DNA from 4 places in the Pseudoalteromonas espejiana DSM 9414 genome. Region 2 is predicted to be linked to each of the others. Evidence: predicted binding sites of a transcription regulator. Region 2 holds the regulator's gene; each other region holds the start of a gene.
The links. Region 2 encodes sigma-54, which starts transcription at its own class of promoters, with help from an activator protein. Its sites were predicted from a motif close to GTTGGCACGNNNNTNGNNT; they were not measured.
Positions count from the first base shown of each region.

Region 1: a site for sigma-54 is predicted at 1,515-1,533, ahead of PESP_RS03320 (DUF2726 domain-containing protein). Genes of this name have one in related genera too.
Region 3: a site for sigma-54 is predicted at 1,675-1,693, ahead of PESP_RS04935 (EF-hand domain-containing protein). Genes of this name have one in related genera too.
Region 4: a site for sigma-54 is predicted at 2,039-2,057, ahead of PESP_RS07405 (EF-hand domain-containing protein). Genes of this name have one in related genera too.

Region 1 covers NZ_CP011028.1:730,342-733,499, reverse strand. The annotation lists gene arcB (aerobic respiration two-component sensor histidine kinase ArcB) at 1-310, opposite strand, end outside; gene folE2 (GTP cyclohydrolase FolE2) at 537-1,457, shown strand; gene PESP_RS03320 (DUF2726 domain-containing protein) at 1,573-2,169, shown strand; gene mtnN (5'-methylthioadenosine/S-adenosylhomocysteine nucleosidase) at 2,290-2,997, shown strand; gene PESP_RS03310 (cobalamin biosynthesis protein CobD/CbiB) at 2,998-3,158, shown strand, end outside.
Region 2 covers NZ_CP011028.1:3,214,426-3,217,583, forward strand. The annotation lists gene lptB (LPS export ABC transporter ATP-binding protein) at 1-528, shown strand, start outside; gene PESP_RS14590 (RNA polymerase factor sigma-54) at 598-2,097, shown strand; gene hpf (ribosome hibernation promoting factor) at 2,125-2,412, shown strand; gene PESP_RS14600 (PTS sugar transporter subunit IIA) at 2,417-2,869, shown strand; gene rapZ (RNase adapter RapZ) at 2,889-3,158, shown strand, end outside.
Region 3 covers NZ_CP011028.1:1,077,574-1,080,731, reverse strand. The annotation lists gene PESP_RS04945 (VCBS repeat-containing protein) at 1-608, shown strand, start outside; gene PESP_RS04940 (hypothetical protein) at 877-1,329, opposite strand; gene PESP_RS04935 (EF-hand domain-containing protein) at 1,341-1,616, opposite strand; gene PESP_RS04930 (PA4780 family RIO1-like protein kinase) at 1,869-2,723, shown strand; gene PESP_RS04925 (response regulator) at 2,742-3,158, opposite strand, start outside.
Region 4 covers NZ_CP011028.1:1,599,413-1,602,570, reverse strand. The annotation lists gene rluB (23S rRNA pseudouridine(2605) synthase RluB) at 1-741, opposite strand, end outside; gene scpB (SMC-Scp complex subunit ScpB) at 738-1,328, opposite strand; gene PESP_RS07405 (EF-hand domain-containing protein) at 1,478-1,999, opposite strand; gene PESP_RS07400 (exonuclease III) at 2,224-2,655, opposite strand; gene xthA (exodeoxyribonuclease III) at 2,897-3,158, shown strand, end outside.

The DNA.
Region 1 (3,158 bases), 1.2 Mb from region 2:
TTAAGGTTTGGTTTAGCAGCTTTTCTTGTTTTGTTGCGCTATCTAAATACGCATATGAGGCGTCTAATTGTCTAATTGAATTGAGTAAAATGCTGATCATAAATGGTGATACAACCGCAGTAAAAAATACCACAGCTAAAATATCAACTAAATTTACTTCACCGAGGGCTACATAATAAAACATGCTCGACAAAATAAGTGATACACCCAATAAAAGTGCGTAGCACATTGCCGCGGTTTTTAACTCGCCAAAACGAGTTATTAAACTAGAAAGTACCCGAGCCCAAGGGCTCAAAGAAGAATCGGTCATAGGTCAGTGTATCTCTTTACTAGGCAATTTGTGTTGGAGCCTAAAAATAGTCAAACGCATATTGCAGCAGATTTTAGCATTTTTCTATTAGCTATATTCATGTTGTGCGACAAAAACAGAAAATTTTCATGTTTACTTTTGCTTACAAGTTAAACTCATCATTTCAGCAATAAATTATTTAGTGTAAAATGCAGCGCTTTACTATGACCAATAACGAGTAGCGCACATGCAAACCAACATGCCCGATATAGCTGATACGGCTCCCGCCTTACAAACAGGTAAGTTAGACTGGGTTGGTATGGGCGAAATTGAACTGCCTTTTATTTTTGAATCTAAAGATTTAGCGCCCGTTAACGTTAATGCTAAAGCGCGTGCGTTTGTTAACTTGCATAAAGAAGACGCTAAAGGCATTCACATGTCGCGTTTATTTTTAGCCCTTGATTTACTCTCTACCGAGCAACAAGTAAACCCGCAAACGCTAGCCCAAGCACTCGATACTTTTATTACTAGCCACAAAGGTTTGAGTGATAAAGCACAAATAGAATTTAAGTTTGAACTACCACTGCGACGTAAATCGCTATTAAGTGGTAAAGCCGGTTGGAAAAGCTACCCGATTACGCTTACAAGCACCATTGAAAACAACGTAATTAGTTACGAGCTATGTGTTGATGTAACTTATTCATCAACGTGCCCGTGCTCTGCTGCCTTAGCTCGCCAGCTTATTCAAAACGCGTTTAGTGAAAAATTTAGCCAAGAAACACTTAATCAAAAAGATGTTTTAGAGTGGTTAGGCACTACGCAAGGTATCGTTGCAACACCGCACTCACAGCGTTCAATTGCAAACGTTAAAGTAAAGCTTGATAGCAACACCCAAGAATTTGACGTTGTAAATTTAATTAACACCCTTGAAGCTGAGCTTAAAACCCCAGTGCAAGCGGCGGTAAAACGCGAAGATGAGCAAGAGTTTGCTCGCTTAAATGGTCAAAACCTTATGTTTTGCGAAGATGCAGCGCGTAAAATTAAGGCTGTACTTGAGCGCGATAACTTTAGTGACTATTGGTTGCAAATAAACCATTACGAGTCGCTGCACGCTCACGATGCTGTTGCTATTGCAGTTAAAGGCATTGAAGGCGGCTACAAAGCCTAATTAAGGTATACGACCTTTTAAAAATGCATACGGTAATTAACTCATAACACAAAGTTTTTAGGCACGTAAATTGCTTTAGTTGAGCAGTGTCAATTTGTTGTTATGGAGTTACCGTATGGAATTCGCTTTATTATCAATTTTAGTATTAGTCATTGGGGCCTCAGTTGTTGCGTCAAAATTTAGTGATGATGGCGGAAACCCTTATCCTTTTACCCGCAAACAAACTGTATTTACACAGGTTGAGGGTGCCTTTTTAAATCTTTTAGAACGTGCTGTTGGCGATCAATATAAAATTGTTAGCCGCGTAAAACTTATTGACGTAATTGATTGTAAGCAAGGTCTTTCTGCTAAATCTAAACGTGTTGCTTTAGCTAAAGCTAAAAATAAACAGCTCGACTTTGTATTGGTAGATAAAGAAAAAATGACCATAGTGGCAGCGGTTGACCTAGTTAACAACGCCAATAAAGATGGTCATAAAGCGCAGCGTGACTGGTTTGTTAACGGTGCTTTAGAGTCAGCGGGAATTCCTCATATTCGTATGAAAGTTAAATCGGGTTACCGTCCATCAGAAGTACGCGATGCAATTATGTTTAAACTTGGTAAGCCAGCGGCTACACAATCGGCTCGCCCTGCTCGCAACAGAGTTAGTAAACCTGCCGTGCTGTCACCTTCTCAAGCAAAAGCGCAAACAACCGCGTTGGCTGAAATTTAAAATAGAATTAAATACTCTCCTAAAAGTATTTAAAGCGAGCTCATAAACAAGCTCGCTTTTTTGTTTTTTACTGCTAACTTCACGTATAATCTAGGTATTCAAACTCAGGAATTAAACACTATGAATGTTGGTATTATTGGCGCAATGGAGCCAGAAGTTAAAATTTTACGTGAAGCAATGCAAAACCCAGAAGTTTTAACTAAAGCAGGTTTTACTTTTTACACTGGCGAATTAGCAGGTAATACAGTTACCCTGGTTCAATCAGGTATTGGTAAAGTGGCATCAACAATTGCAACAACGCTACTAATTGATAACTTTAACCCTGATTGTGTTATTAACACAGGCTCTGCAGGTGGTTTTGATCCATCGTTAAGTGTGGGCGATGTCGTAATTTCGTCAGAAGTTCGCCACCATGATGTTGACGTAACAGCTTTTGGTTACGAAATTGGCCAAGTACCGCAAATGCCAGCAGGCTTTACAGCGCACCCTAAATTAGTAGAAGCAGCTGAGCAAACTATTGCACAAATTAGTGAAGTAAAAACCTTAGTAGGTTTAATTTGTACTGGCGATTCATTCATGTGTGACCCTGTTCGAATTGATAAAGCACGCAGTGACTTCCCAACTATGCTTGCAGTAGAAATGGAAGGTGCTTCTATTGCGCAAACGTGTTTTGCGCTTAATACACCATTTGTGGTTATTCGTTCTATGTCTGACATTGCCGGTAAAGAGTCGCCGCAATCATTTGAAGAATACCTAGAAACTGCTTCAATCAATTCATCAAAAATGGTTGTCGCATTGTTAGAAAAACTAACGAAAGTAAGCTTATAAATGCTAAGCAATATTGTTCAAAATCATTTGGACTTTATTGCCTTTATAATAGCGCTCCTTGCTGAGCGCTTTTTTCCGTTAGTAAGTTGGTATCACCCCAATAGCTTTTTAACGGCTGTATTTAGTGCCGTTGGTAAACGTATTTACAAGCCTGATGAAAC
Region 2 (3,158 bases):
ATTACGTTATTACCTATGCACAGCCGTGCTCGCTTAGGTATTGGCTATTTACCACAAGAGTCATCAATTTTTAGAAAGTTAACAGTTTATCAAAACTTAATGGCGATTTTAGAAACGCGAAAAGAGCTTAATAAAGCCGCTAGAGAAGAAACGCTTAACAACCTACTTGATGAGTTTAGTATTCAGCACATTCGCGACAGCCAAGGTATGGCGCTTTCTGGTGGCGAACGTCGCCGCGTTGAAATTGCCCGCGCATTAGCCGCAAATCCTAAATTTATTTTATTGGATGAGCCTTTTGCTGGTGTTGATCCAATTTCAGTGTTAGATATAAAGAAAATAATTGAACATCTTAAAAATCGTGGGATTGGGGTACTAATTACCGATCACAACGTAAGAGAAACCCTTGATGTTTGTGAAAAAGCCTACATTGTTTCTCATGGGGAGCTAATTGCATCTGGCACTCCAGAACACGTATTAAACGACAAAACTGTGCGCGATGTTTACTTAGGCGAGCAATTTAGGCTGTAACAATCAAGCCACTCCTTTGAGCATCTGCTAATATTAATTATAACAACATAAAAGGATTGTTAGAGATACATGAGGCAATCATTACAGCTGCGCATGGGCCAGCAACTTACAATGACTCCACAATTGCAGCAAGCGATACGTTTGCTGCAGCTCAGTACATTGGATCTCCAGCAAGAAATACAAGAAGCACTTGATAGCAACCCGCTATTAGAAGTTGAAGAGCAAGATTACACGGAAGATTCGGCTGGAAAAAACGAGCAAAAAGCAGACACCGATGATGTAACCGTAAGCGCATCAACTGACGATTCAGCCAGCGAATACGAACAAGACAGCGGTGAAGCTTTAAATAAAGACACCGTTAGCGATGATATGGCAATGGATGTTACGTGGGATGAATACATGAGCGCCGCGCCTGCAGCTTCATCAGGCCCAATGCCAGAAGATGAGTCTATTTACCAAGGTGCTTCTACCGAAACGCTTCATGAGTATTTAATGTGGCAGCTTCAACTTACACCCTTTAGCCCTACCGACGAAGCAATTGCTATTGCCATTGTAGAAGCTGTAGATGACTCAGGTATTTTAACGTTAAGCTGCGAAGAAATTTTAGAAAGCTTTAACCAAGAGCACGATGATGACGTTGAAGTTGAACTTGATGAAATTGAAGCTGTTTTAAAGCGAATTCAATTATTTGACCCTGTAGGTATTGCAGCACGAAGCCTACAAGAGTGCTTATGTATACAGTTGAATCAATTTGATAAAGATACACCTTTAATAGAACAAACAAAAATGATCTTAACCGATCATATTGATCTATTAGCAGCTCGCGACTATCGTACATTAATGAAGAAAACAAAGCTCAAAGAAGATGAGCTTAAAGAGGTAATGACATTAATACACACTCTCAACCCAAAACCTGCTGATACCATAGTGAGGGAAGAGTCTGAGTATGTTATACCTGATGTATCGGTTAAAAAAATTAAAGGCCGCTGGGTGGTTGAGTTAAACCCAGATAGCATGCCAAAAATACGTGTAAATAGTCAGTATGCGGCTATGTCGCGTACCGTAAAATCTTCGGGTGATAGCCAATTTATTCGCTCTCACCTGCAAGAAGCTAAATGGTTTATTAAAAGCCTAGAGAGCAGAAACGATACGCTATTAAAAGTAACTAACTGTATTGTAAAACAGCAGCAGGCATTTTTTGAACATGGCCCTGAAGCCATGAAGCCTATGGTATTAAACGATGTTGCTGAAATGGTAGAAATGCACGAGTCGACAATTTCGCGTGTAACTACGCAAAAATATATGCATACACCACGTGGTATTTTTGAGCTTAAATACTTTTTCTCAAGCCATGTAAGCACCGAAAACGGTGGTGAGTGCTCATCTACAGCAATACGCGCCTTGATTAAAAAGCTAATTGCCGCGGAAAACTCAGCTAAACCATTGAGTGATAGCAAAATTGCGGATATATTGGCAGAGCAAGGAATTAAAGTAGCTAGACGCACAATAGCAAAATACCGTGAATCGCTAGCTATTCCACCGTCAAATCAGAGAAAGAGTTTGATATAAGACGTAAAAAACAAAGAGGAAATGCTTATGCAACTAAACCTAACTGGTCGTCACGTAGAAGTAACTGAATCACTTAAAGACTATGTAAATAATAAATTTGCAAAGCTGGAAAGGCACTCAGATCATATTAGCAATGTGCATGTCATTCTCGATGTAGAAAAACTCAACCAAAAAGCTGAAGCGACAATTCATGTAAGTGGCGCAGACTTATTTGCCTCTACAGAGCACCAAGATATGTATGCCGCAATAGACTCGTTGATTGATAAACTCGATCGCCAAGTTATTAAACATAAAGAGAAGCTCGCTAGACACTAATATTATGAAATTAAGTACATTAGTATGCCAGGACTGCAGCAAAGCTGCGGTCCTTTTTAGTAGTAAAAAAAGAATTTTAGAATTCATTAGCGAACTCGCTCATGAAAAATTACCTTATTTACCACAGCAAGATATTCTCAACGCATTAGCAAGCAGAGAAAAACTAGGTAGCACAGGTATTGGCCGAGGAATCGCGATTCCTCATGGCAGAATGGGTGGCGTAGAAGAGCCGCTTGCATTAGTACTTGTTAGCGATACACCTGTTAACTTTGATGCGATAGATAACTGCCCGGTTGATATTTTTGTGGCACTCATCGTACCAGATGGTGATAACCAGCAGCACCTAAAGACTCTAGCAACTATAGCTGATAAACTGAGCAACAAAGAATTTTGTAAACAGCTACGCAGTGCAAAAACCGATGCTGAGCTGTATAACGTTATTGTTGAACAATCGTAGTAAATACTAAGGGCGATAAATGGAGTTGATTATCATAAGCGGCCGTTCTGGTTCAGGAAAGTCGGTTGCTTTGCGCGTAGTTGAAGATTTGGGTTATTATTGCGTAGATAATATTCCGGTAAACTTACTGCCCTCTTTGGTACGCAGCGTATCAGATAACTACGACAAAATAGCGGTCAGTATTGATGTGCGTAATATCCCAAAACAACAAGACGAATTCAACGATATTCTTGAATACCTTCCTGACTTTGCAAAACCAACACTGTTTTACTTAGATAGTGACGATCAA
Region 3 (3,158 bases), 1.6 Mb from region 2:
TTAAGCCTGCACAAGGTATGGATTCACTCGATATAAAAATTGCGCATACTTTGTATTTAGGAAATGAAAGCGGCTTTAGCACAACCCCTATCAACTTATTTGAAACAGAGGGCCCGAGCGAGTTATTGCTAAAAACAGACTTTAATAACGATGGCTTAATTGATTTACAAAAAATGGATTTAGATATTGGTTTAGGCACTATTGCATCAATGGCTATGGGCGGTGGTAGCACAGATGTTGATGTAGAAATGAATTTATATAAACAGCAAAGTGATGGTTCGTTTGCCAATAAATCGAGTATTGAGCTTGATTTAGAAATGGAAATTGGCATGAATGGTAATGATTCTGCGCCTGCGCTTTATTTAGGAGACATTAACGGCGATAGCCAAATAGATGCGGTGTACAAGTACAGCAAAAAAACACTGTATATTTATTATGGAGAACAAGACTCTTTACTTAATAAAAAGCGTAAGAAATTAAAATTAACCTTACCTAAAAACAATAAAGATATTTTGCTGGTTGATATAAACCAAGACGGTAAAAAAGACTTTGTATTTAAATTTACAGAAAAAGACGGCACCAGCAAAATTAAAACCCAGCTAAATTAAATTTTTAAAAGCGACTAAAAAAGCTCGGCAATGTTAAATACATTATACCAATTCGCTTAATTAAGTTATTTATTTTGAGGCAGGAAAACCTTGTTGATAGTAAGGCAAAAATTTTGCTATTTAGTTGTTCTAAATGAGAAATTTTTAACGCAACTAGCATCAGGTTTAACCCCTCAAAATGATAAAGTATTTTTGCGGGTTGGTATTAGCCGAGCTTTGGACTTAAGACCTAAGGATAAACAGTCAGCTTTACCTCAAGTTATAACACCTAAGCTGTTACATTTAGCAGTGAATCGCCTTCACTTAAACCAAATTTTTCTTGTACTGAAGACAATATAGAGTCTTTATCTTCGTCAGATAGCTGGCTTGAATACTCAGTTAATAACTCATCTAAATAACTTACTACTTCGTCAGTATCAACAGACTCTAATGAGTTTTGTGGCGGTGGCGGCGGGCGTTGCCCTTCTGGTCGTCCTGCATCACCAATACTTTTAGCATCAAACTCAAGCTCGCTCATTAAATCGGCAAGTTCTTTTGTCGGCGAAATACCTTGTTCTTCAAACGCGGCTTGAATACTTTGCGCGTCTTCGGTACTTAAGTTTTCTGCATCAAACTCAGCAAGTGTTTCTTTTACAAAGTCAGTTTGCTCAGTAGTTAAAGCACTTACTTGATTACTTTGTTGAGTCATAAAGCTCGATGAGCTGCCAATACTGTTGATCATATTTATCTCCTTTAACGTGCGCGACGTGGTGGCTTGTGTTCACTTAATTCTTGTTCGCTAATTTCACCATTTCCATCAGTGTCTATTTCATCAAAAATAGTTTGTGCATCGCCATGTGGTGGCGCACTTTCGCTAAATTCTGCCAGGCTTATCACACCATCACCGTCTGCATCAATGCTCGAAAAATCTGGTTTGGCCGGTGGGTTATCACCGCCTCTAGCAGCTACATTGGCTGAAAAAGCCACTGATAATAATGCAGCTACTGCAAAGGTAGATAAATGCTTCATCGTGGTCACCTTGGGTTAAATATCAATAAAGGGTATGGTTATAAATTACCTTTAAAAAACGCAAACAATGTGCAAACAATAAGGAAATAAAAATAAATGTAGTTTTTAGTATGTTATTTTTACCTTAGCTATAATTTCGGTTATTGTGCACAGTATTGAAACAGCTAGCGTATACTGTTATTTCCTGTTACAAATACTAAAGGACTCATTAAATTACATGTTTAACCTTCCAATTTTTCTAGTAGTACAACTGTGAAAATACCTAAACGCCTACAACCTCTTGTTGATGATGGTTTAATCGACGAAGTGATCAGCCGCTTGATGAGCGGTAAAGAAGCCGATGTATTTGTAGTACGAAGCGGTGGCGAAATACGCTGTGCAAAAGTTTATAAAGACGCTGTAAAGCGAAGCTTTAAAAAAGCAGCCCAATATCAAGAGGGGCGCAAAGTACGGGGTGGGCGACAAGCTCGTGCAATGGGTAAACGCTCAAGCTATGGCCGTCAATTAGAAGAAGAAATTTGGCAAAATGCTGAAGTAGACGCCCTTTCACGTCTATCGCGCGCAGGCGTAAGAGTCCCCGACACCTACTACTGTATTGATGGCGTACTGCTAATGGAGCTTGTATGCGATGAAGATGGCGATGTAGCCCCACAGTTAGGCCATGTAACGCTTACCCAAGAGCAAGCTATAGAGCAGTATAAAATGATGATTCACTACATTAAGCTTATGCTCTGCACGGGTATTATTCATGGTGATTTGTCTGAATTTAATGTACTTGTAGATAATAACGGCCCAGTCATTATTGACCTGCCTCAAGCAGTTAACGCTGCAGCTAACAACAGTGCCCAAGCTATGTTTACCCGCGATGTAAATAATATGCGCCGCTATTATGGTGAATTTGCGCCAAGCCTATTAAAAACGCAATACGCAAAAGAAATGTGGGCGTTATTTGAAGAGGCTAGTCTAACGCCAAATACAACCTTAAGCGGTGAGTTTGAGGACAGCACCGAAGCTGCTGACGTAGATGCCGTGCTAGATGAAATTCAAGCGGCCGAATATGAAGAGTTCGACCGTTTAGAGCGTATTAAAAATGCTGACGAAGAATAGAAATACCTCAAAACTCACCTATTGAGGATGTACAAAGCGATACCCCACCCCATAAACCGACTGAATAACACTGTCGGTTTGGGTTACTTCATCGAGCTTTTTGCGTAACTTTTTAATGTGGCTGTCGATAGTACGATGACTCACAATACGTTGGTCTGCATACATAGTATCCATTAAGCTATCACGTGAATAAATCCTGTTAGGGTTTGAATACAAAGGCTTAAACAGTTGAAACTCAAAGTTGGTCAACTCAATGCTACTGGTTTTATATTTTACACTGTAAGTACTTTCATCAAGCGTCATCACATTATTTACCGGCTCTTTAGTATTATTAATTCGCCTTAAAATAGCTTTTACTCGCGCCACTAGCTCTGCATAGCTAAAGGGTTTGCAAATGTAGTCATCGGCACCAAGCTCAAGCCCAAGTAGTCGGTC
Region 4 (3,158 bases), 1.6 Mb from region 2:
TAACTTCACGGTTTTACGTAAATAGTTTACCGTTTCTAAATCAAGTTCAGCCCAACCACCTTGTGGTAGGCGTTTATCAAGCTCTAATTTACCGTAACGAATACGAATAAGGCGTGACACTTCAACATCTTGCGATTGCCATAATCGACGAACTTCGCGGTTACGTCCTTCGTTTAGCGTAACATTGTACCAACGGTTAATTCCTTCACCGCCTAACGGTTTAATATTTAAGAATTTAGCGGGTCCATCTTCAAGCTCTACACCACGTGTTAAATTTTTAATTGTTTCGTTAGTTACTTCACCAAATACACGCGCTGAATATTCACGTTCAACTTCGTAGCTTGGGTGCATTAAACGATTAGCCATTTCACCATCGTTAGTAAATAACATTAAACCTGCGGTATTTATATCTAATCGGCCAACCGCAATCCAGCGCTCGCCATCAATGCGTGGTAGGCGGTCAAAAACAGTACGGCGCCCTTCTGGGTCTTTACGTGTACTTAACTCACCTTCTGGTTTGTTATACATAATAACGCGACAAATACGGTCTGCTTTTTCTTCAATTTTTACAGTGTGGCCATCAACACGAATTAAATCGGTTTCTTCAACACGGTCACCTAACTTGGCAACTTTACCGTTAACACTAACGCGGTTAGCATCAATATACTTTTCCATTTCGCGACGCGAGCCTACACCTGCGCGGGCTAGGACTTTTTGTAACTTTTCACCTTGAATACTCATTCGGATGGTTCTCTCACAGAAGGATCACTTAATAACTGGTTTATCTTACTTTGCTGTTGCTCTGGCAATGCAGGAAGCTGTTCTAAACCCGTTAACGAAAAATAATCTAAAAATAATTTTGTAGTAGCATAAAGTGCCGGTTTACCGGGTACTTCTTTATGCCCTACCACTTTTACCCACTCTCGCTCGAGAAGGGTTTTTATAATTGCTGAGCCGGTAGTAACGCCTCTTACTTGCTCTATTTCACCACGTGTTATTGGTTGCCTGTAGGCTATTAACGACAAAGTTTCTAAAAGCGCGCGCGAATACTTAGGCGCTCGTTCTTGCCATAAATTGCTCAGCCAAGGGCTTAAGCTACTACAAGCCTGAAACCGATAACCGCTGCCAACTTCTACAAGGCGTATACCTCGTGTCTGAAAATGGCTTTCTATAGCTTCAATTGCTGCGTTAATTCTTGCCATTGATAGTGCTAAATCAGCAAGTACTGTGTCTTTTAAATGGCGCTTACTAACTGGTTTGTCTGCGACAAATATAGCCGCTTCAATGATCTCAATTAATTGCTCGTCACTAATTCGACGACCTGCCATAATTTTGCTCAGCCCTTTAAAATACACAGCCATCTATTATGACAGAACATCATAAAAGGTGGAAAATATATCTGCCTTTTATCTAAATTAAATGCACAAAAAAGCCAGCAATTAATGCTGGCTGTTTTTATTAACTCATTTAGGTAATATTAGCTGTGTCTTAATACCTTAAGAGCATCATCTTCAGCTACGGCTTTACCGTATTTTTTAATATAACCTTTAAACTCACCTTTGCTGATGCGTTTATCGTTATTTCCATCCATGTAACCAAAATGGTTTGAAATGTCATCATCGTCAGCTTCTTCTACTGAAATGTAACCATTTTTGTCATTATCTAAGCTCTTAAAATCATTTTCGATTTTATCAAACTTTGCTATCTTAGCTTTAAATGCTGATTCACTAACTTCACTGTCAGTGGCTACCTTACCGGTATTTAATTGCATGTAAGCGTTAAATTCTTTACGACTGATCTCGTTATCCATATTGGTATCAATATTTGAAAAGTGGCCCCAGATGCTGTCGTCATCTGCTTCTACTTTTGAAATATAACCATCACTGTCGTTATCTAAACTTGCAAAATCGCTATCGATTTTTTCTAAGCCTTGGTTTGAGGCACAAGCCGCTAAGCTCAAAGATGCTAAAATAGTTGTTGCGAGTGTTAACTTTTTCATAAGACGTATCCTTGTAGTTAGTAAATGTCACTTTAACTAATACAAGTCTGATGCCAGAACATATAACTTACCAAAAAACAGCCACTTAGCCTTTAAAAGGATGTTTTATATACAGTTATCAATTACTTAGCTTTGCAATGATTGCAGCTTACCTTGTAATTTTTGCAAAAAAATACCCGGTATAAACCGGGCATTTTCTATAAAGCTAATTTAAAGCTTAAAAATTAAATGGCAGCGTTTTGGTAACGCTTTACAAACTCAGTTACGTTTTGACCATTACACTTTAAAGAGTTTAAATTACCAATTTTTTGACGTACTGGCGCTAAACCTTTTTTAAGTGCAGTCATACATAACTGTGTTTCTTGGTGAGCATCTTTAGCGAATACTTCAACCTTTGATTCTTTTACTTGGCTAGACGTTGCTTTTTTAGCAATGTCACGAATGTCTTGGCCATTACATAATACACTTTTTGAAAAACGCGATAAGTAAACACCGTGTTGTGCAGCTTCTTTACGAGCCGCAGTAAAACCTTCATTCGCACTTAAAACACATAACTTAGACTCAAGTTTGTTATCTTGGCTGAAGTAAGTGTTGCTTTGTGCAGATACAGATGCAGACGCTAATAATGCAGTAGCTAAAAGTAATTGTGTTTTCATGAGAGAGATCCTATTTGAACGACTAAACAAGTAATTTTTGCGCATTATATATTCAATAATAAGGAGATCAATTGAATTTTTTATTTATTTAAATAATTAATAAAGCATTTACAATGTTTAAACTTTAGCCACCATTTGATCAACATTTGCGCAGCTATTTTCTCATTTCGATCATGTTATGTAGTCTAAATTACTGATACAATTTAGTTATAAAAACAGAGTCTAATTAAAGGTAAATTTTATGAAGGTTATTTCTTTCAATATCAATGGTCTGCGCGCACGCTTACATCAGTTACAAGCAATTATAGATAAACATCAGCCAGACGTAATTGGGCTGCAAGAAATTAAAGTTCATGATGAAGCATTCCCGCTAGAAGACGTTGAGAAGATGGGGTATCACGTTTATTTTCATGGCCAAAAAGCTCACTATGGTGTGGCAATGTTATGCAAAAAAGAGCCAAAATCGGTCTTAAAAGGGTTTGCAACAGATACCGAAGAGTCTC